DNA from 3 places in the Rhodococcus sp. NPDC055024 genome. Region 2 is predicted to be linked to each of the others. Evidence: riboswitches for the same ligand, from Rfam matches in the RefSeq annotation. Region 2 holds a riboswitch; each other region holds the start of a gene.
The links. A riboswitch is a leader RNA that binds a small molecule or an ion and turns the genes downstream of it on or off. The one in region 2 is predicted to bind cobalamin.

Region 1 (7,535 bases), on a different contig from region 2:
GTGGGAGCCCGGCGTCGTGATGGCAGCAGCCGTCGAGGGTGACGTTGATCGAGTATCGAAGTGGTCTCATCTCGTTGTTCTCCCCTGATACGCGCAGAGTGACAGCACCGGACCGTACTCAGACTACTGCCGCGTCGTCGGTGCAGGTCAGGTTCGGGACCTGGAGTCACGCGGGGGTCGTCCGAACAGCAACCAGACGAGCGCTCCGAGTACGGGTACCGCAATCACCAGCGCGCACCACCAGAATTTGCCGCCCGAACGGTCGAAGTCGGTGCGCACGATCGCCACGAGCGCGCTAATCGTGATGAAGATCCAGGCAAGAACGAAGACGGTGAAGGTGATGTCCACCCAAAGCGGAATGGTGGGGTTGTGGGTCGTTTCGTTCACTCTTCCAGACCACTTTCGACAACTGTGCCTTGATGAAACAACACTCTCCATCGATTCTCGGCGAACCGCCAGATGGATGATCGCTCGGTAACCCGATGCGCCTGCGCCAGCCGATACGTCACCAGATACAGGTCCGGAGCGATTGGGTTCAGCGCAGGTCGGTCGACCTTCCATCCGAGTTCGGCCGCGTCGTTCAGTTCGCCGCGGAGTCGCCGGGTCTCGACTACCGACTGCACGTAGTCGCGGGTGTATCGCGCACCGGAGGCTCCGATTTCCCGGAACTCCGGGTCGACGACCGCATCGAACTCGTCTCGCGACATGGCTACTCGCGTCCGGTGAAACAGAGGTTCGAACTCCATCAGCTCGTCGAGAATCAGGCGCAACCCGTGCGGGGCCGTCACGACTGCTCCGAGAACTGCGCCCTCATCTCCATACCTATCTCCGCGTGGCGCAGGAGGAAGGCCTTCTCGTCATACCCCTTGCGCCGCAACCAGAGAGTGACCTCGCTGTTGCATTTGCTCGCATTGCACGAGCGGCAAGCCGGTGCGATGTTGTCGAGTGTGTAGCGCCCACCGCGGGAGATCGCGAGCACGCAGTCACGCTGCGGCGACTCGTCCGGCTCACCGCAGTACGCGCATCCACCCCAGGCCGCTTTGAGCGCGGACCACTGCTCGACGGACAGGTCGTGCTCCACCAGATCCATCCGGCGTTTCCGTTTACGCGCGTATCTGGCTTTCCGGGTCCGGTTGACGGGCATTAGGCCATGCTATCGCTGTGTGATGTTCACTCCGGGTAGCGCCGCGGGGTGAACACCTGACGGCCCGAACCGGTTTCGACGACCGTCGTCATCGAGGAGCCGACGATCAGCAGAGTCCGCATGTCGATCTCGGAAGGCTCGAGCTCACCGAGGGTGACGACCCGAACGGATTCCTCGGCGCCTGCAACATCGCGACCGATGACAACGGGAGTCTCAGGGGAGCGGTGCTCGAGCACGAGGTCCTTCATCGCCTGGACCTGCCAGGTCCGGGACTTCGACGCCGGGTTGTAGACCGCAAATGCCATGTCCGCGGCTGCAACTGCCGAGATCCGGCGTGCGACGACATCCCACGGCTTGAGGCGATCGGAGAGGGAGAGCACCGCATAGTCGTGCCCGAGGGGAGCGCCGACGCGGCTGGCGACAGCGTTTGCCGCCGTCATGCCGGGAAGGATGCGGACCGGGACGCCGCTCCACTGGTCTTCGGCGGCAACTTCGAGAACTGCTGCAGCCATGGCGAATACGCCGGGATCTCCCGACGAGACGACAGCTACGCGGGCGCCGTTCTTCGCGAGGTCCAGCGCCATCGCGGCGCGTTCCGCTTCGACGCGGTTGTCGCTGGAATGGCGACGCTGACCTGGACGCGTCGGCACGCGATCGACGTAAGGGCCGTAGCCGACGAGGTCGGTGGCCAACGAAAGCTCATGCGCCACTTCAGGTGTGGTCCAGGCGGTATCGCCCGGCCCGAGTCCGACCACGACCACCTCGCCGCGAGACTCGGTTGCCGGTCGAGGGTTGTTCGACGGGCTCGGAACGATGGCGATCGAGAAGTACGGAACTCCGTCCGGGTCGACGTCGGCAGCGGATTCGACGCGTTGACGTGTGGTGCTCGCACGCTCGACGTAATGGGCTTCACCCAGGCGGCCGGAATCCTCGAGCGATTGCAGGACCGGCGGGAACGTGCGTCCGAGCTTGAGGATGGCGGCGGCGTCGGTTTCCTTGAGCCGTCTGGTCAGCTCGGCCTGCGGCAACGTGCCGGGCAGGATCGTCAGGATTTCTTCACCCTCGACCAGCGGCTTTCCGAGTGCAGCCGATGCCGCGCTGACGGAGGTGACACCGGGAATCACCTCGGCGTCGAAGCGATCGGCCAGCCTCTTGTGCATGTGCATGTAGGAGCTGTAGAAGAGCGGATCGCCGGCAGCGAGCAACGCGACGGTTCGACCGGCCTCGAGGTGAACTGCCAACCGCTCGGCAGCCGCTTCGTAGAACTCGTCCATCGCGCCCTGATATCCGCCGGGATGATCAACGGTCTCGGTGGTGACGGGGTAGACGAGATGCTCTTCGATCTGCCCTTCACGCATGTACGGCGCTGCAACGCCGCGGGAGATGCTTTTGCCGTGCCGCGCAGAGTGGAACGCGACCACGTCTGCCTCGCCGATGACGCGGGCGGCCTTGACAGTCACCAATTCGGGATCACCGGGGCCGATTCCGACACCCCAGAGCTTGCCTGCGCTCATTCGACTTCGCTCGCAATCGCATTGACGACCGCCGCAGTGATCGCGCTTCCGCCGCGTCGGCCGCGGAGCACGAGATGATCGATTCCGCTGGCGTGTTCGATGAGAGCTTCCTTCGACTCGGCAGCGCCGATGAAGCCGACCGGACCTCCGACGATCGCGGCGGGACGGGGCGCTCCGGCTTCGATGAGATTCAGGAGATGGAACAGTGCGGTGGGTGCGTTTCCGATCGCGACAACAGCGCCCTCGAGCTTGGCTCCCCACAGTTCGAGGGCAGCGGCCGAGCGAGTGTTGTCGATGGTGGACGCCAGCACGGGAACCCGAGGATCGCCGAGGGTGCAGATGACGTCGTTGCCGGCGGGCAGGCGCTTGCGCGTGATGCCGGCCGCCACCATCTGGGCGTCGCAGAAGATCGGCGCGCCGTCGCGCAGAGCGGCACGCGCGGCAGAGACGACTCCGGGAGTGAAGGCGACGTCGTCGACGAGATCGACCTGGCCACTTGCGTGAATCATGCGAACTACAGCTTGCGAGACATCCGCCGGGAAACGGCTCAGGTCGGCTTCGGCCCGAATGGTGGCAAAGGACTGGCGATAGATTTCCGCGCCGTCACGGATGTACTCGATCATGTGCCACACGATAGAGGCATCACCGATTGGCCGGATTCACCCGGTAACCGTCACCCGTCGCAACCACATCCGCTACGTCCCCGCGGGGACGTCCGCAACTGCGCTCGCACCCGGCCCAGTGCTGCCGTCCGACGACGGGTAGCTCTGCTTGCTCGACGGCGTTGATCGCGTCGGTGCGCACGTCGGCGAGTGACTTCTCGCATCCCGGACTTCCGGTGCACGCGGTGACGTCGAGCCACGGCGAGTTCTCGTCGAAGATCAGTCCCATGGGGGCAAGCACTCGGACTACCTGTTCGGCCGCCCATTCTTCGAGGTCGAAGATGTGCACCGATCGCCACGGCGTCACGACGACAGGCTTGTCGACGGCGGCGAGGAACTCGGCCAGCCGAGCGTCGAGCAGCCCGAACCGCAGGCCGCCGCCCAGGGCGACCGTTCCGTCTCGCTGCTCGAGCCACCCGATGGTGGGCCGTGCATCCGGCGTGAGATCCGCCTCGCCGATGGACTCGGCGCTCAGGCCCAACTGCTCGAGGGTGCGCTCGATTCCGTCCGGAACCTCAGCCAGCCGCCAGTGCTTGTCGCGAACCTCGAGGAACGATCGAGCCGCCTCGAGGAGCAACCCGACGGCGTCATCTGCATGTACGCGGTGAGTGGTGTGGTGACCGGCGAGCACCAGGGAATGCTCGGTGGCGCTGTGCGCATGGAGTCCGAAATCGCCTCGCAGCCCAGTGATGTCTCCGCGTCCGTCGTCAAGGGTGAACAGCGTTCGCCCCGGCAGATCCGCCAATGCCTGATCCGCTTGGATGGCCGAATCGAGACGGTGGACCAGTTCACGAATGTCGGCGACGCCCCCGATACGGCCGGACAGTGGGGACGCGAGAATGTTGCGTACTCGCTCGTGCGTCGCGGACGGCAGCAGACCCGCCGACGCGATACGCGCCGCGAAGGCTTCGGGATCCGAGACCGAGCGCAACTGAACGTTGCCCCGCGAGGTGAGTTCCATCTGACCGTTACCCAGATCGCGCGCCGCGTCGGCAAGCGTCTGCAATTGGGCCGGGGTGAGGAGACCGCCGGGGAGGCGCACGCGTGCCAGTGCGCCGTCGGCGGCGTGGTGAACTTGCAGTGCACCCGGGCACGCGTCTGGCTGTGAACGGTCCGTGGGCATGGCTCCAGGGTACGACCTGTCATGAGTGCCTTCTGCGGACCGGTAGCATCACCACCACCAGTGACGGCAGTTGAGGAAACCGGTGAAAGTCCGGTGCGGTCGCGCCACTGTGAGTGTTCTTTCGAACGGAATGTGTTTCCGCTCGGAAACACGAGTCAGACCCTCAACCGCCGTCGATGACAGATCTGTGCCACGGGGCGCGAAACCCCAGGAAGGCTTCACCCGTGATTCTTCTGCTCTCCACGTCCGACACCGATCTGCTGAGCGCCCGCGCCAGCCAGGAAGCCGGCGACGGAGTTTCCTACCGCTGGGCCAACCCTTCCCGCTTGCTCGTTTCGGAAGACTTGCCGCCGCTGCTCGACGGCGTCGATCTCGTGATCGTTCGTATCCTCGGCAGCCGTCGCAGTTGGGAGGACGGCCTGGACATGGTCCTCGCCTCCGGACTCCCTGTCGTCGTGCTCGGCGGCGAGCACGCACCGGACGCCGACCTCATGGAGTGCTCGACGGTCTCCGCCGGCGTCGCTGCCGAGGCCCACAATTACCTGGCCGAGGGCGGCGCGCAGAATCTGGCACAGCTGCACCACTTCCTGTCCGACACCGTCCTGCTCACCGGCCACGGGTTCGAACCGCCGGCCCACCTGCCTTCCTGGGGAATCGCGGATTTCGCGCCCGATCTCGACTCGGCGACCGGTCCCGTCATCGCCGTTCTGTACTACCGCGCTCAGCACCTGGCCGGAAACACCCGGTACATCCAGGCGTTGTGTGACGCCGTCGCCGAGGCTGGTGGCACAGCGCTCCCGATCTACTGCGCATCACTACGAACCGCAGAAGCCGAACTTCTGACCACTCTCCGCCGCGCCGACGCCATGGTCGTGACAGTTCTTGCTGCCGGTGGCACCAAGCCCGCGACGGCGTCCGCCGGTGGCGACGACGAAGCCTGGGATGTTGCCGCACTCGCTGCTCTCGACGTCCCGATCCTGCAGGGTCTGTGCCTGACCAGTAGCCGCGCCACCTGGGACGAGAACGACGACGGACTGTCTCCTCTCGACGTCGCGACCCAGGTCGCGGTGCCGGAGTTCGACGGTCGCATCATCACCGTCCCGTTCTCCTTCAAGGAAATCGACTCCGACGGACTGTCCACGTACGTCCCTGACGTCGAGCGCGCTGCACGTGTCGCCGGGATCGCGGTCCGTCACGGCAAGCTGCGCCACATACCCACCACCGAGCGTCGCGTTGCCCTGATGCTCTCGGCGTACCCGACCAAGCACGCCCGCATCGGCAACGCCGTCGGTCTCGATACTCCGGCGAGCGCAATCGACCTGCTCACTGAAATGCGTTCTGCCGGTTACGACCTCGGTCCGGTCGACGGTCCGGACGCAGTTCCCGGCCTGGCGGCGAAGGACGGCGACGCGCTGATCCATGCCCTGATCGCGGCCGGCGGCCAGGATCCCGACTGGCTCACTGCCGAGCAGCTCGAGGGAAATCCGATCCGAATCTCGGCAGCAAAGTACCGCGAATGGTTCGCCACGTTGCCCGAAGAGCTGCGCAGCGGCGTCGAAGAGCATTGGGGCACAGCGCCCGGCGAGCTGTACGTCGATCGCTCGCAGGATCCGGACGGCGAAATCGTCATCGCGGCACTGCGATTCAACAACGTCGTGCTCATGGTCCAGCCGCCCCGGGGATTCGGCGAAAAGCCCGTCGCGATCTACCACGACCCGGATCTGCCGCCGAGCCATCACTACCTCGCGGCCTACCGCTGGATCGCGGCGACGCCTGATGCAGGTGGATTCGGTGCCGACGCGGTTGTGCACCTGGGCAAGCACGGCAACCTCGAATGGTTGCCGGGCAAGACGCTCGGCATGTCCAGCAACTGCGGCACCGACGCAGCCCTGGGCGACCTGCCGCTGATCTACCCGTTCCTGGTCAACGACCCGGGTGAAGGAACACAGGCAAAGCGTCGTGCCCACGCGACGCTCGTCGATCACCTGATCCCGCCGATGGCCCGCGCGGAAAGCTACGGCGACATCTCCCGTCTCGAGCAACTGCTCGACGAGCACTCCAACATCTCCGCACTGGACCCGTCCAAGCTGCCGGCCATTCGCCAGCAGATCTGGACGCTGATGCGGGCAGCCAAGATGGACCACGACCTCGGCCTCGCGGAGCGTCCCGAAGAAGACGTCTTCGACGACATGCTCCTGCACGTCGACGGTTGGCTGTGCGAGATCAAGGACGTCCAGATCCGCGACGGCCTGCATATTCTCGGCCGTGCACCAGAGGGCGACGCCGAAATCGAACTGGTACTCGCGATGCTGCGTGCCCGTCAGATGTGGGGCGGCGAACAGAGCGTCCCCGGTCTGCGTGAGGCCCTCGGGCTCAGCGAAGACGGCGACGAGTCCCGCAACCGTGTCGACGACATCGAGGAAAAGGCGCACGCTCTGGTTCGCGGCATGTACGACGCCGACTGGAACCCAGCCGCTGCAGAACAACTCAGCGACGACGAGACCGTCGTGAAGATCCTTCAGTTCGCCGCCACCGAAGTGGTTCCGCGTCTGCGGCAGACGAACAACGAGATCAAACAGGTCCTGCATGCGCTCGACGGCGGTTTCATCGCCGCCGGTCCGAGCGGCTCGCCGCTGCGCGGCCTGATCAACGTTCTCCCCACCGGTCGTAACTTCTACTCGGTCGACCCCAAGGCAGTTCCCTCACGTCTGGCATGGGAAACCGGTCAGGCGATGGCCGAGTCGCTCGCCGCTCGCTATCTCGCCGATCACGGCGAGTACCCGCGCTCGGTGGGTCTGTCCGTGTGGGGCACCGCCGCCATGCGTACCTCCGGCGACGACATCGCCGAAGTGTTTGCGCTCCTCGGTGTTCGCCCCGTCTGGGACGAAGCAAGCCGACGCGTCGTCAACCTCGAAGTCATCGATCTCGAAGAACTGGGCCGACCGCGCATCGACGTCACCGTCCGCATCTCCGGATTCTTCCGTGATGCGTTCCCGCATGTGCTCGCATTGCTCGACGACGCCGTTCAGTTGGTGGCGGCGCTGGACGAGACGGACGAGCAGAACTACGTGCGCGCTCACGCGCAGGCCGAC
Region 2 (7,535 bases):
CAGCGCGTCGGCCGAGTTTGCGGATGCGCGAACGTGAATGGTGCTGACGCGTCGGTGTTGCCGGAACGTCTGGCGGAGTTTCCTTGTCTACCTGACCCTTTGCCGCCGGAGAATCGGGGAAGGCCTGGTACATCTGGTTGAGAATCCGGTCCTTGGTGTGCGGTGCGAACAGGGTTCCCAGATCGCCCAAAGTTCCCAGTGGCACGTCGATGCGTTTGGGGCGGTCGATCAGCGCGCGGATCACCATGGCCGCAGCTTTTTCCGGGCTGGTGATCGGGCCGTTGTTGTATTCGCCGGTCGGAGCGATCATCGGTGTTTCGACCAGCGGCATGTGGATAGTCGTGAAAGTGATTCCATCTGCCAGGGTTTCGGAGGCGGCTACGTCCGAGAAACCGTCGAGAGCAGCTTTGCTCGCCACGTAGGCCGAGAATCGGGGCGTCGCCGCCTGAACTCCCGCGCTGCTGATGTTCACGATGTGGCCGAAGCGCCGAGAACGCATGGTCGGCAACAATGCCAGAACCAATCGCACAGCGCCGAAGTAATTCACGGCCATCGTTCGTTCGTAGTCGTGGAAACGATCTGTGGAGTGGTAGATACCGCGTCGGATTGATCGGCCGGCGTTGTTGACCAGCATGTCCACGTGATCATGTTCTGCCAGAATGCTTTTGATCGTGTGCTGGACCGATTCGTCGTCCGTGATGTCGCAGGGATAACCGAATGCCTTGCCCCCGGCTGATCGAATCTCCTGTACCGCGGCATCGAGTTCGTCGGTGCGGCGCGCGATCAGGAGAACGGTGGCGCCTTTCTGAGCGGCGGCAATGGCAGATGCCTTGCCGATTCCGGACGAGCCTCCGGTGATCAGAACTATCCGACCGACGAGTGGTCCTTCGGGATGCTTGCGACGTGCGCGATTGGGATCGAGGTTTGCGCGCCAGTACTTCCACAACACAGTCGAATACGACCCGAACTCGGGGACCGCCAGTCCCGATCCAGATAGGGCGGCAACGGTTCTCGCGGAGGTGAATGTCGGCGCCATCGTCATGTTGTCGAGTAATGCTGCAGGCATGCCGATTCGATCGAGGAAGACCTTCCGTGCCGATTCTGCCGAATCCATCGGCAACGGCGAGACGAAGGGTTTGGCGATCACGCCCGGCAGGCTGAGTGCGGGCCGCGGCGCTCCGGCGGCCTTGGCGAGTCCCGCATAGATTTCGCGTACCGGTTGAGGTTTCGGATTCACGAGATGGAATGCTTCGCCGTCATGGCCGGGTACATGCATCAATTCGACGAGGGCGGCCGCCACGTAATCGACGGGCACCACGTTGGTCGCGCCGAGGTTGGGGATCGGGACGGGGAGTGCTGCAGGTAGTTTCGCGAGTAGCGCCAGCCCTGGGAACAAGTAATACGGACCGTCGATCTTGTCCATCTCTCCGGTGACGGAGTTACCGACCACGGCAGAGGGCCGATAGACACGCCAGGTGAGGCCTTCTCGTTCCCGAACGATTTTCTCGGCCTCGAACTTGGTCCGGTGGTACGGCGTGGGAAAGCCTTGACCGCAATCGAAATCGGTTTCGCTGAAGGTTCGCGGGTAGTCGCCCGCAACTGCGACTGATGACACGTGATGAAGAGTGGCCCCCAGCTGTGCAGCAAGGTCGACCACGGAGCGTGTGCCCTCGACATTCGTCGAAGCCTGCTCGTCTCCGGCGGTGATGTCGTAGATCGCGCCGAGGTGAAGGACGTGGTCGGCAGGTGGGGGAGAATCGATGCCCAGCCCAGGCTCGGTCAGATCTCCAATGAGCGGATGCACGCGATCGCCGCCGGGAATTGCCGACACCTGTTCTTCGAGTTTGGCGACAGAACCGGCTCTGACCAGCACATGGATCTGAGCAGTTTGATCACGCTCGAGCAGGAGTGGCAGTGCAGCTCGTCCGAGAAATCCGGTACCGCCAGTGACGATGTATGTGGCCATAGTCGGTAACTTACTCCAAAGTAAGATCAGCGGCTAGAGGGAAACGAACATCAATGCGTCATGACCCCGTCCTCGGCGTCGAAGTCGATGCCCGCGGAGATGATTCCGGAGAACAAGAACGCGACGGCAAGCGCAAGAGCGGGGATTGCAAGGATCCATTCGAAAATTGTCATGCTCCAAGTCTGACGAAATCAGCTTCGGAGAACATCGCCCTGCGGAGCGATTTAGACGATCGGGCAGTCATCCTCGAGGACGACTGCCCGATCAGGGAAATCCACTAGTGCGCGATCAGTGGCCAGAAATCAGTGGCCGATGCCGACCTTCGCGTGAACCTTTTTCATCCATGCGGGAGCCCACCAGTTCGCTTCGCCCATCAACTTCACGAGCGAGGGCACGAGCAACATGCGGATGATGGTCGCGTCGACGATCAGTGCGACGATCATGCCGACGCCGAGGAACTTCATCACCGACAGCCCGGACATCGCGAAGGCCCCGGTCACCACGATCAGGAGTAAGGCGGCAGCCGTCACGATGCGGCCGGTGCGCTCGGTTCCGAACTTGACCGCTTCCTCTGTCGTCGCACCCGCGTTCTTGGCCTCGACCATCCGGGACATCAGGAAAACCTCGTAGTCCGTGGACAATCCGAAGACCACCGCCAGGATGAGCACGACGAACGTCGCTTCCAGCGGAGTTTGACTGACCCCGAGGAGTTCGACGCCGTGTCCGTCCTGAAAGACGAAGGTGAGGACGCCGAAGGTGGTCGCGAGGCTCAGGGCTGCCATCAGCACCGCCTTGATGGGCAGGACCACCGACCCGAATGCAAGGAACAACAGAATCAGGGTGGATCCGACCATGATGAGGATCATCACCGGTAGCCAGTGCAGGACGGCGTTGTTGCCGTCGTCGACCATGGCTTGACCGCCGCCGACAAGCAGCACCGTTCCGTCCGGAGCGGAGATCGCTCGTAGATCCGTGACTGCGGCGCTCTGTGATTGGGGTGTAGAGCCCTCGCTGTACAGCGCCTGAACCGCGATGAGTTGATTGGTGCTCGCAACCACGGTTGCCTGACCGATGCCCTCGACCTGACCGGCGGACTCGGCGATCGCTGCACCTTCGGCCGGGGTGAGAGTGTTCCCGTCCTCGGCCTGCAGGATCATCGTCGCGCCGTTTCCGGTCTGCGGGAAGTCGTTGACCAATGTATCCATCGCGACGCGAGCGGGGTCGTTGTCCGGCAAGGCGGTGTACGAGAGCTCTCCCAGACGGGCGCCGAGCAGAGGCGAGGCCATCACGAGCAGCACGGCGACGATCGTCACCGAGACCGCCACCGGACGCTTCATCACCCACGTGACGACGCGGCCCCAGAACTTGCGCGAGCGTTCCTCGCCGCGTTGTGCCGCGTCCTTGCGCCACGTCAGGGCATTGATGCGGTGACCCAGAATGGCAAGCAGCGCAGGCACAGCAGTCAGCGACAGGACGGCCGCGCTCAGTACCGCAGCGATCGCGCCGAAGCCCAGAGACCGGATGACGGCCTGGGGGAAAACGAGCATGCCGCTGAACGCACAGATCAGCAGTAGACCCGAGAACATGACGGTGCGACCCGCCGTCAGAACTGTTCGCTGGGCAGCAGCTCCCGGATCCGAGCCTGAATTCAGTTCTTCACGGAACCGGCCGACCACGAAGAGTCCGTAGTCGATCGCCAGTCCCAACCCGAGAAGAGAAGCGACGTTGATCGAGAATGAGGACACATCGGTGATCAAGGTGAGGATCCGGAGAACCGCCAATGCGCTCAGGACGCTGAGTACGCCCACGAACACCGGAACCGCGGCAGCGACGACGCCGCCGAAGATGAAGACCAGCAGCACCAGAGTGATCGGAATGGCGATGGCCTCGGCAACAACCAGGTCTTTCTCGAGTTTGGTGTTGAATGCGACGCCGACGACGGTGTTGCCCGCGAATTGTGCCTCGGCGCCTTCGACTTCGAGCTTGGGCAAGAGATCGGCGAAAGTGGCCGGCGTGACTCCCGAGTCCGGTGCCAACGTGATCGCAACGGCGCCCATGGATCCGTCGTTCGAGAGCAGACTGGCCTTGGCCGCCGCGTCCGTTCCCCAATACGACTTCACCGACGCCGTCGGCACTTCCGTTTTGAACTGGTCGACCGCGGCCGTCACTGCCGGCCCGATGTCGTCCAGGGTCTTACCGCCCGTGGGCGAATAGATCGCGATGATGTCCGGGGTCTGTGGGCCGAGATTGTCTTCGATGATGTCGGCGACCTTCGCGGAGTCGCTGCCCGGATCGATGAATCCGCCCTGGCTGAGCTTGCCGAACACTCCGAGTCCCCACACCCCACTGATGAGAACTATCAGAACCGCGAGGCTCAGTACCCACCATTTCCGGGCAACGACGGTTTGGGCCCAGCGTGTCATGTATCAACTCCGGTGTGTGGGGGCGTCTGGCCAGATCGACTGTAGTGGGCGTTTGGTCTTGAATCGGAAACGTCATGCATACTGCTCGAAGCACTTGCAAGCCACGCGTGTGGGGGAAGCCGGTCCGAATCCGGCGCTGACCCGCAACGGTAGGTCGATTCTCGGTAGTCACCGAGCGTTGGCAAGCCCGATTACCCACCGCGCGGTGTGCGACATCCATTCGTCGTGGTCTACGAAAAGGAAGTCCAGCAGGAGCTCTGGCCGAGGATCAGCGTGCGGGCGGAGTTGTCTGTCGGATTCTCATTCGTGGCTCAGAGCCCTTACGAGGTCCCCGTGTCACTTCAGTTCTCCCCGTCCCGTGCCGCCGCCGTTCTTGTTGCGGTCGCCTTGGTTTCGGCAGGTTGTTCCAAAGGCGAAGCTGCTGGCGGTTCTTCAACCACCGAATCCTTTGCACAGCCAGTTTCCGTCACGAACTGCGATCGGGAGGTGACGTTCGATTCGCCACCGCAGCGGATCATCACGATGAACGATCACGTCACCGAAGTACTCATCGAGATGGGCGTCGGCGACCGTATCGTCGGGATGGGATATGGCGACAGCACGCCCACCCCGGAGACTGCCGAACAGTTCGCGAAAATCACCAACCTGGCCAAGGAATACCCGACAGCCGAGCAGATTCTCGACCTCGACCCCGATTTTGTCGTCGGCGGTATGAGCAGCGCGTTTCAGGAGAAAGAAGGGCGTTCGCGAGACCTGTTCGCCGAACGCGGAATCAACACGTTCCTCTTCTCCGAGTACTGCGGCCAAGGATTCCCGAACATCTCGATGCTGGAAAACGACTATGCGCAATTGGGGCGGATTCTCGGCGTCGAAGATCAAGCAGCCGAGGTGACTGATCAAGTAACGCAGGGGCTCGATGCGGTGAAGGCGGCAGTCGGAGATGCTCCGCCGGTGCCGACATTCTTCTATGACGGAGGGAAGGACGTTCCGACGACGATCGGCGGGGTGGGCGTCGGGCAACTCGTCGCTGGTTACGCGGGAGCGACGAACATCTACTCCGAGGGCGAGCGTCCGTATGTCAAGACCACGTGGGAGGTTGTGGGGGAGCGCGCGCCACAGGCGATCGTCGTCCTGGACTACGGATCTGAGAACGCCCAAGCGAAGATCGACTTCCTGAAGTCACATCCCGTCATGGTCACCACTCCCGCCGTCCAGCAGAATCGATTCGTCGTCATTCCTCTTGACGACTTTTTCGAGAGCCCGCGTCTGGTGCGTTCGGCCCAGACCATCGCGGCAGGCCTGCATCCGGGCGTAGTTCCGGCACAGTGACCAGGTCGCGTTCAAGCTATACAGCTTTGCTTGCTGTGCTCTGTGTCGCGCTTGCCGTCGTTATGGGGTTGGCCGTCTCCTTGGGATCGGTTCGCATTCCCGTCGGTGACGTCTGGGCGATAGTCGGAGCCCGTTTGGCTCCAGGGACTTTCGAGACATGGTGGACCGCGGCGCGGGAGTCGATCGTGATCGATTCTCGCCTACCGCGTGCCCTCACGGCTGCGGTGGTGGGTGCGTCCTTGGCGATGTCGGGTGCTGTTGCTCAGGCTGTCACCCGTAATCCGCTTGCCGATCCGTATCTGCTCGGAGTCTCGTCGGGCGCAGGATTCATGGTGGTTTTGGTTACGGTTCTGGGGATCGGAGCCGGAATGCTCGGCGTATTCACGATTCCTGTTGCCGCGTTCATCGGAGCGATGATTCCGTTGTTCCTGGCGTTGCTGATTGGTGGTAGATATCCGCAGCCGACTGCAATCATTCTTGTGGGTGTTGCGCTCGGACAGATATTTTCGGCATTGATCACTTTTTGTCTTTTGGTGATAGCGGACGAGCGTCACATCACAGGAGTTATGCACTGGCTCGCCGGTGGATTCGGTGATGCGCGGTGGTCGACGTTGATCTTCCCGACAATCACGCTGGTCGTCGTCGGTACCGCGCTCCTGTTCAGTTCGCGATGGATGGACGTGTTGCAGACCGGTGACGACGGGGCTGCTGCACTCGGTATGAACGTCAGACGGTTTCGTGTGTTGTCCTTGCTTGCGGTCTCCGTACTGGCCGGCGCAGCTGTCAGCGTTGCCGGCGGAATCGGTTTCATCGGTCTGCTGATCCCGCATCTGGCCGGTTTCATCGTCGGCACCAGAGCAATTCGACTGCTCCCTGCCGCAGCCTTGCTGGGCGCTGTCGCCATGGTTGCCGCAGATACCGCTGCGCGCTCGGTGGCGCAATCCACTGAAGTCCCGGTCGGGGTGATCACCGCCCTCGTCGGTGCGCCGATTTTCGTCTGGATGCTCTACCGGCAGTATCGGAGGCTCGAACAGTGACACAGGCCAGAGCAGTGACACAGGCCAGAACAGTGACACAGGCCAGAGCAGTGACACTCACGAAGGATGCCGAAGCTGCGCCACTGCTCGAACTCGTCGAGACCCGGGCGCGGCTCGGTAGTCGCGAAGTGTTGCGCGGCATCACTTTCGCAGTTGCGTCCGGTGAAATATTGGGCTTGGTCGGGCCGAACGGCAGTGGCAAGACGACGGCGCTGCGCTGCTGTTACAACGCCTTGACGCCAACAGGTGGCGCAGTTCTGATCGATCAGGCCGACTCGACGACGCTCTCGCGCAAGGACATCGCCAAAACCATCTCGGCGAGCGTCCAGGAACCTACTGTCTCGGCGGGTCTTTCGGTTCGTGAATCGATCGCACTCGGACGAACTCCGCACCGTAGCTGGTTGGACCGAAGCACGGAGCGGGATACCGCCATCGTGGACCGGTGCATCGAGCAGGTCGGTTTGGTCGAGCTTGCCGGACGAGACGTCTCGACCCTGTCGGGTGGTGAGCGGCAACGTGTCTCGATAGCTCGCGCGTTGGCTCAGGAGCCCAAGGTTCTGCTGTTGGACGAGCCGACCAATCATCTCGATCTTCGGCACCAGCTGATCGTGATGGAATTGCTGGCCGAGCTTGCTTCGGCGGGGCTCGCGGTTGTGGTCACGATGCACGATCTACGGTTGGCAGTCGAGTACTGCGACAACCTTGCTGTGCTCACCGATGGTGAACTCCGCGCGTGTGGGTCTACCGTCGAGGTGTTGGACGAGCCGTTGTTGGCCGAGG
Region 3 (7,535 bases), on a different contig from region 2:
CGACGTGTCCGTGAACTGTGAAAGTGAGTCGCAATGAAGCGCTCGTACCGAGCTCGCGCTCGAATCTGCATGGTTGTCCTGGCGTCGGCGACACTGGTGGTGACCGGGTGTGCGAGTAGCGGCCAAGGTACGACCACGGATGCATCGGACGTGACGGCCGGAGTTGTCGGCGACCAGAACGACGGGGGAGAGCCACGCTCGGGTGGCACGGTCTCGTTTGCGACGTACAACGGAATCAGCAGTCTCGACCCAGCAGACCGTCAGGACGGCGGCGCTACCGGTGGTAGCGAAATGGCAGCCATTTACGACCTTTTGATGCGCTTCGACACCGCTGCGGGAGAATATGTTCCCCACATGGCGCAGTCTTTGTCTGCCAACGACGACAACACGGTGTGGACACTGAAATTGCGCGACGGTGTCACCTTCAGCGACGGCACCGCGATGGACAGTGCAGCAGTGTTGTGGAGCATCGATCACTATCTGCAGAAGAAGGGAACTCACGCGCTGGTGTGGAAGACCGCTGTGCGCGAGATGAATTCACCGGATCCGAGTACGGTCGTCTTCACCTTGGCGCAGCCGTGGGACGAGTTCCCGATCATGTTCACCACTGGTCCCGGCATGATCGTCGCACCCTCGTCGATGGCAACCGGCACTTTCGTCCCGGTCGGGGCAGGCCCGTTCACCGTCGAGAAGTTCGCTTCCCAAGACGAATTGGTGCTCGCTGCCCGTACAACGTACTGGGACGGGGCGCCGTATCTCGAGAAGTTGCGCTTCCCGGCAATTGTCAACGAGAAGAGCAAACTGGAGGGCCTACACACCGACGGAATTCAGGTTGCCTATCTGAAGTCTCCCGATTTCATTCACGAGGCTTTCGAAGCCGGCGATCCGGGATTTGTGTACTCGGCCAGCATGGCCGGAGTGCTGGCGATCAATCAGCGCGACGATCGGGCGGCGAAGGACGAGCGTGTGCGAAAGGCGATCGTCGCTGCGGTGGATCCGAATACGTTCAACGAGCGGGTTCAAGGCGGCTTCGGTGAACCTGGCACTGACATGTTCGCGTCGTGGTCGCAATGGCACGGTTCGGTGGCGGGAAACGGTTTCGATCCCGAGGCTGCGAAGAAGTATCTGGCCGAGGCGAAGGCCGACGGTTACGACGGAAAACTGACCTACGTCGGAATGAACGACCCGGCGACGCAACGCAGCGCGCTGACGTTTCAGTCGCTCTTGCAGGCAGTGGGTTTCACGGTCGACATCACCTACGCAACCAGCATCAACGATCTGATCTCCATGCTGTATGCCAAGCACGACTACGACGTGTCCTACTTCGCGTTCAACGTTCTCGAAGAGTCACCGTTCGTGCGTATGTACGGCAATCTGTTCAGTGAGTCGCCGTCGAATATCCTCGGCTACAAGAACGCTCGGATGGACGAGTTGCTCGGCAAACTGCAGACGGCGTCGGGGGAGGAAGAGCGTCGAGCCGTCATCGACGACATCCAGACAGTAGTCAACGAGACGGCGCCGATGGCTGTGGTCAACTCCGGCAAGGTCTTCATTCCGTGGCGCGAGAACGTGCACGGAGTGACGCCGAGTGCGGACGGAATTCTGCTCTTCGGCAATACGTGGTTGAGCTGACCCCCGTGCGCCTTTTTGGTAGTGCCCACTACCGAAAAGGCGCACAAGGGCTTTGCCCCTAAAGCTCCGCTCGGACCAACTTCGCGGCTTCGACGAGGTTACGCAGCGACGCTTCGACCTCGACCGGTCCGCGGGTCTTCAAACCGCAGTCCGGATTGACCCACAATCGTTCGACCGGAACGGCTTTGAGTGCTTCGCGCAGCGACTCGGCGATCTCGTCGACGCTCGGCACACGCGGTGAGTGGATGTCGTAGACGCCCGGGCCGACGCCGAGGTCGAACCCGACCGAACTGAGATCGTCGAGCACCTCCATGTGTGATCGAGCCGCCTCGATGGACGTGACGTCCGCGTCGAGACCGGCAATGGCACCGATCACCGCTCCGAACTCGGAATAGCACAGGTGCGTGTGGATGGCGGTGGAATCTGCGACGCCCGAGGTGGCCAACCGGAAAGCGCCGACGGACCAGTCCAGATAGGCGGGCTGGTCTGCCGCACGCAGTGGGAGTAGCTCACGCAGTGCGGGTTCGTCGACCTGGATGATTCCGATACCGGCGGCCTGCAGATCGACCGTCTCGTCTCGAATGGCCAGTGCGACTTGATTTGCCGAGTCGGCAGGCGGTTGGTCGTCGCGGACGAAGGACCAGGCAAGGATGGTGACGGGCCCGGTGAGCATGCCCTTGACCGGCTTGTCGGTCATCGATTGTGCGTACGTGATCCAGTCGACGGTCATCTGCTTCGGACGCGAGACGTCGCCGTACAGAATCGGCGGACGCACGCAGCGGGTGCCGTACGACTGGACCCACCCGTTGGCGGTGGCGAAGAACCCGTCCAACTGCTCCGCGAAGTACTGGACCATGTCGTTGCGTTCCGGCTCACCGTGAACAAGTACGTCGAGATCCAGCTTTTCTTGGAGCGCAACAACTTCGGCGATCTCGGCGCGCATACGGTTGACGTACTCGGCTTCGTCGATCTCGCCCTTGCGCAGCGCCGCGCGAGCGATGCGGATCTTCGACGTTTGCGGGTACGAGCCGATGGTTGTCGTGGGGAGCGGCGGAAGAGAGAGCAACTCGTCCTGGGCCGCACGGCGTTCGGCGGCGGGTGCTCGACCAGTTGCCGAGTTCAGAACGGCGTCGAGACGGCCTCGAACACTCGCGTCGTTGAGTCTGCGATCGTCCTTGCGGGTCGAGGCGGCCGCTCGCGCCAGAGCGAACTCGTCCTCCACCGATTCCCGACCCTGTGTGAGAGCAGTTGCGAGAGTGACTACTTCCTTGACTTTCTCGGTTCCGAACGCGAGCCACGAGCGCAGTGCCTTGTCGACCCCGGCTTCCGCGTCGAGCGTGTACGGAACGTGCAGCAGAGAGCACGACGTCGAGACGGCAAGCGTATCGACGCTTCCCAGCAGAGCGCCCAATGTGCTCAGTGCCGAGTCCAGATCCGACCGCCAGATGTTTCGTCCGTCGACCACTCCGGCGACGACCAGTTTGCGGGCGAGTTCAGGTACGGAGCCGATCGAATCCTGACCGGCCACCAGGTCGACGGCAAATCCTTCGACGCCGGTCGAAGCAAGTGCGGGCAACGCGTCACGCAGCGAACCGAAGTACGACGCCAACAGAATCGACGGTCGCTCCGAAAGCGCCGAAAGCTGTTCGTACGCAGCGCGTGCCGCTTCGATCTCCTCGTCGGTGCGATCGCCCACGAGTGCCGGTTCGTCGAGCTGGACCCACCCTGCACCGGCCTTCGCGAGCCGGCCGAGTAGGTCCGCATAGAGAGGGAGTAGTTCGTCGAGCCGCGAGAGCAGCGGCTCGTCTGTGCCGACAGCCTTCGAGAGCAGCAGGAAGGTAACCGGTCCGATGACGACCGGGCGGGCCGCAATGCCGTCGGAAAGCGCTTCTGCCAGTTCGGACAAGACCTTGGACGGGTCGAGTTCGAAAGTGGTGGACGGTGAGATCTCCGGCACCAGGTAGTGGTAGTTGGTGTCGAACCACTTCGTCATTTCCAGCGGCGCAATGGTGTCCGTCCCACGGGCAGCTGCAAAGTAGCGGTCCAACGGATCGGTGACGGGCGCGACGCGATCGGGTAGTGCGCCGAGAAGAACTGCGGTGTCGAGCATCTGGTCGTAGAAGGAGAAGGTGTTGACCGGGATTGAGTCGAGGCCCAGGTCACGGAGGTCGGCCAAGCCCTGCCGACGGAGGTCACGGGCCACGCTCTGCAAGGCGTCGGCGTCGATGCGCCCCGCCCAGTAGCTTTCGGTTGCCCGCTTGAGTTCTCGATGAGGACCGATGCGCGGTGAGCCCAGCACGGTCGAAGTGAATGTCGTTGTCACGGAGTTTCTCCAGATTGCCAATGCATTGATGGCCACTGCCGGCAGACGGGTACACCTCACGAGACCTCGAGTTTCGGCAGGCAGCACTGCCCGCACCGCACACGAGGTCCGATGGAGATCTACACGCCCATTCCACGAGGCGGTGGACCGTCGGGCACGGCGTGCCCGACACAGTCGGCAGGTCTTCGGACTCGCGGGCACTCGATCGAGTTGGATCGAACCTACTGGCCGTCGCTTCCCAGGCGGATGCCCAGTGCACATAAACGGCGGTCGTTCCTGCTTACCGCTGCGGGACAGTCCCGGATTTTCACCGGGTTCCCTCTCACTCCGACAGCTTGCGCTGACGGGGCTTCGACGCCGGGAACGGTCTTCGGGGCTCCTCATGACCGTGCCGGGCGAACCAGCTGCATCGACCAGCATAAGGCCAACCCTCCCTGAGCAGTCAAGGAGAGTCGACGAAGCACTAGGCGCGTGACATGTAGGAATTCGAGTCCGGTGGTACGCGCGGAAGATTCTCCGAGGAGCGCAGATTTTCCGCCATTTCCACGAGCAGATCCTGCGACGACGGTGAGAGGTCGACGACTCGCGAGGTGAGGTTTCGCAGGCGCACGTTGTGCAACTGTTCGAGTAGAGAAAGGTCAGCTTCGCCACCGGAGATGGCGGGCGGAGTGTGGTCGGACGGGGCGTAGAAGTAGTCCGGATGGACGTTGAAGAAGTGCGCGAGGGCGGCAACCACTTCCGGTGACGGATTGGTTCGGACGCCGGTGCGCAGTTGTGACAGATACGGAGTCGAGATGCGGCAACCGAACTCGGTCATGCCGCGAACGACCATCGCATTGGTGACGTGAAAGTCGGCAGTCTCGAACAGCGAGTTCAATCGATCGTTGAACTGGTTCGACATGAGACGCCCCTTCCCCGTTACACAGGCTCCGTCAATTCAATTAACTGCATCATAGCCAGTTATCGAACGATTAGCTGTTTCGGACTTGCGTGACCGGGTAGTTTTCCGGGCAAATCCCTAGGGTATAAGGTCCCTACTTTGAGTGATCTGGACAAATTGCCATCAATGAACGAGCGGCGAACTATTTGCCGGGAAGCGGGTTCTCGCCCGTCCTGATCAGAGCCAGCCGTTCGACTCGGCGATTCTGACGGCTTCGGCACGTGTCGTGGCGCCGGTTTTACCCATCGCGGCCGACAGGTGATTTCGAACCGTTCCGGGGGAGAGGAAGAGTTCCGCCGCGATGGCTGCCACGGGCGCGCCGTCGTGCGCGGCCCGGAGAACTTGGGTCTCACGTTCTGTCAGGGGCGACTCGCCGCTGACGAGGCTGTCGGCCGCAAGGGTGGGATCGACGACGCGCAATCCGGCGTGGACACGTCTGACGGCGTCGGCAAGCTGCCTGGCGGGCGTGTCCTTGACGACGAACCCGCCGGCCCCGGCGTGCAGGGCTTTGCGAAGAAATCCGGGACGTCCGAACGTGGTGACGATCAGGACTCGAGTGTCGGGTGCTGCCTCGCGAAGGGCTGCCGTCGCGGCAATCCCGTCCATGCCAGGCATCTCGACATCGAGAAGTGCGACATCCGGGCGGTGCTCGAGAACGGCGGCCACTACCTCGTCACCGCGGCCGACCTCGGCCACCACGGACAGGTCGGATTCCAGATCGAGCAGCGCGGCCAGCGCTCCTCGCACGAGTGCCTGGTCGTCCGCCAAGAGCAGCCGTATGGATGCCCGCTCGCCCTGGTTGCTCACACTTTCTCCTGTTCGACTACCTGAAGTGCAAACCCCTGCGGCTGGGGATGAGTGATGATCACTCGTGCGCCCGACGCACCGGCTCGCTCTCGCAATCCGATCAGACCGTTGCCGGAAGACGCCGACCCGGCCCCGTGTCCGTCGTCGACGACAGTCGCGCTTTTCTCGTCGACCGTGATCCGGCAGTGTGTTGCCCCGCTGTGCCGAACCACATTGGTCACGCCCTCACGGATCGTCCATGCAAAGAGTTCACGAAGGCGCGTAGGAACCATGTCGGTACTGCTCGGCACCTCGTCGTCGATCCCTGCCGCACGCAATGCCTCTCGCGCACGGGCTATCTCGACGGGCAGCGAAATCCCACGAAATCCTTCGACTGCCGAGCGGACGTCTGCCAACGCGTCGCGAGAGAGTCTTTCGAGGTCGTCGAGTTCGCTGCGCGCACGTTCGATGTCCACGTCCAGTAAGCGGTTGGCCAATTCGGCTTTGATCGTGATGACGGTCAGTGAGTGCCCGAGTATGTCGTGCAGATCGCGCGCCATCCTCGTTCGCTCCTCCGCGATCGCCCGCTGCTCCTGCTCTTCACGTTCATGGAGCATGGCGAAGTTACGGCTGATGAGGGACATGATGCCCCACGTCGCAAATGCGGCCGCGCAGACACCGAGTGAGAGGCCGGAGTAATTTCCCCACCCTGACGAGAGGCTCACTATCTCCACGGAGGCCGCGAACACCAAGGCGAGAATGCCGCCCGCGACGGTCGGGAGCAGCGTCACCGCTGTCACCGCGAGATACGGTGCGGCCGCCAATCCCGTCGGCCCGACGCTGACGATCATCGCAGCGGCCAGCGCGGTCAAGGCGGCCAGAGCCAGTGCAGCTTCGCGAATCGTCGGCCGAGTCATCGTCATTCGTCGCCGCTGCTGCGTGGTGGCGAAGGTGTAGAGGTAGAGCGCACTGAAGGCGATCGTCGCGAGAATCCCTGTCCAGCCGCGCAGTTCGTCGCGCAGATTCCATCCCTCGATCAGCGGTCCGCCGAGAAACACCATCCAGACCGCCGCGAAGAGAACGCCGAAACGATTCCGTCGCGGCAATGCGACGGAATCGTTTCGGTCAGTCGTTTCCGGCAACTACACACGCTCCGTATCTCGTTGGAACCGCCAGATCGCTCCGCCGGCGAAGATGGCGAACCACACCAGGATATTGACGATCCAGGTCCAATGAATGCTATTGCCCGTCAGCGGTGCGTGGGCGAGGGCGTTGATGCCGAACATCGGTGTGAACTGTGCGATGCTCGCCCATACCGAACCGTCTTCGAGCGGCACGAAGAGTCCGCCGCCGAAGGCGAGCAGGGCCAGCCCTGGCCCGAGCAACTGCATGACGTTCTCGCTGGGCAGCAGATACCCCATGAACAGGCCGAATGCCGCGAAGATCGACGATCCCAGCCAGGCGATCAATGCCGTTGTGAACCACAGTGATCCGTCCATCTGCGCGGAGGTGAACGAGCCGACGGCGTAAACCACGAGAATCGAGACGAGCCCGAGCAGCATTGCCATGATCAGTTTGACGGCGATGTAGGCGACTGGCGTCAGGGGAGTCAGCCGAAGTTGCCGGCTCCATCCCGACGCCCGTTCGATCGAGACCATCGCTCCGCCGCTGGTAGTGGCCAGCATCGCGCCGTACAGCGCCATGCTGATCATGATGTACGCGGCGACATTGCCATGCCCGATCCCGTGATCGTCGTCGCCTTGACCGAGCCCGAAGACGAGGAAGAAGACAACCGGCATGACGAGCGTGAAGATCATCGTGCGCCGATTGCGGGTCAGACGACGGAATTCCAGT

Region 1: another riboswitch for cobalamin. It lies ahead of cobN (cobaltochelatase subunit CobN); the one in region 2 lies ahead of ACWF6P_RS13795 (ABC transporter substrate-binding protein).
Region 3: another riboswitch for cobalamin. It lies ahead of metE (5-methyltetrahydropteroyltriglutamate--homocysteine S-methyltransferase); the one in region 2 lies ahead of ACWF6P_RS13795 (ABC transporter substrate-binding protein).

Annotation. Positions count from the first base shown of each region.
Region 1 is NZ_JBSGVT010000003.1:131,359-138,893, forward strand. It holds gene ACWF6P_RS09505 (dihydrofolate reductase family protein) at 1-70, opposite strand, end outside; gene ACWF6P_RS09510 (PLDc N-terminal domain-containing protein) at 148-387, opposite strand; gene ACWF6P_RS09515 (nuclear transport factor 2 family protein) at 384-788, opposite strand; gene ACWF6P_RS09520 (HNH endonuclease) at 785-1,144, opposite strand; gene cobJ (precorrin-3B C(17)-methyltransferase) at 1,171-2,658, opposite strand; gene ACWF6P_RS09530 (precorrin-8X methylmutase) at 2,655-3,281, opposite strand; gene cobG (precorrin-3B synthase) at 3,301-4,443, opposite strand; cobalamin riboswitch at 4,495-4,628, shown strand; gene cobN (cobaltochelatase subunit CobN) at 4,668-7,535, shown strand, end outside.
Region 2 is NZ_JBSGVT010000005.1:198,268-205,802, reverse strand. It holds gene ACWF6P_RS13810 (SDR family oxidoreductase) at 1-1,966, opposite strand, end outside; gene ACWF6P_RS13805 (hypothetical protein) at 2,017-2,139, opposite strand; gene ACWF6P_RS13800 (MMPL family transporter) at 2,269-4,389, opposite strand; cobalamin riboswitch at 4,459-4,606, shown strand; gene ACWF6P_RS13795 (ABC transporter substrate-binding protein) at 4,723-5,718, shown strand; gene ACWF6P_RS13790 (FecCD family ABC transporter permease) at 5,715-6,755, shown strand; gene ACWF6P_RS13785 (ABC transporter ATP-binding protein) at 6,806-7,535, shown strand, end outside.
Region 3 is NZ_JBSGVT010000007.1:103,783-111,317, forward strand. It holds gene ACWF6P_RS16435 (ABC transporter substrate-binding protein) at 34-1,632, shown strand; gene metE (5-methyltetrahydropteroyltriglutamate--homocysteine S-methyltransferase) at 1,691-3,955, opposite strand; cobalamin riboswitch at 4,115-4,323, opposite strand; gene ACWF6P_RS16445 (helix-turn-helix domain-containing protein) at 4,419-4,856, opposite strand; gene ACWF6P_RS16450 (response regulator transcription factor) at 5,073-5,702, opposite strand; gene ACWF6P_RS16455 (sensor histidine kinase) at 5,699-6,823, opposite strand; gene ACWF6P_RS16460 (ABC transporter permease) at 6,824-7,535, opposite strand, start outside.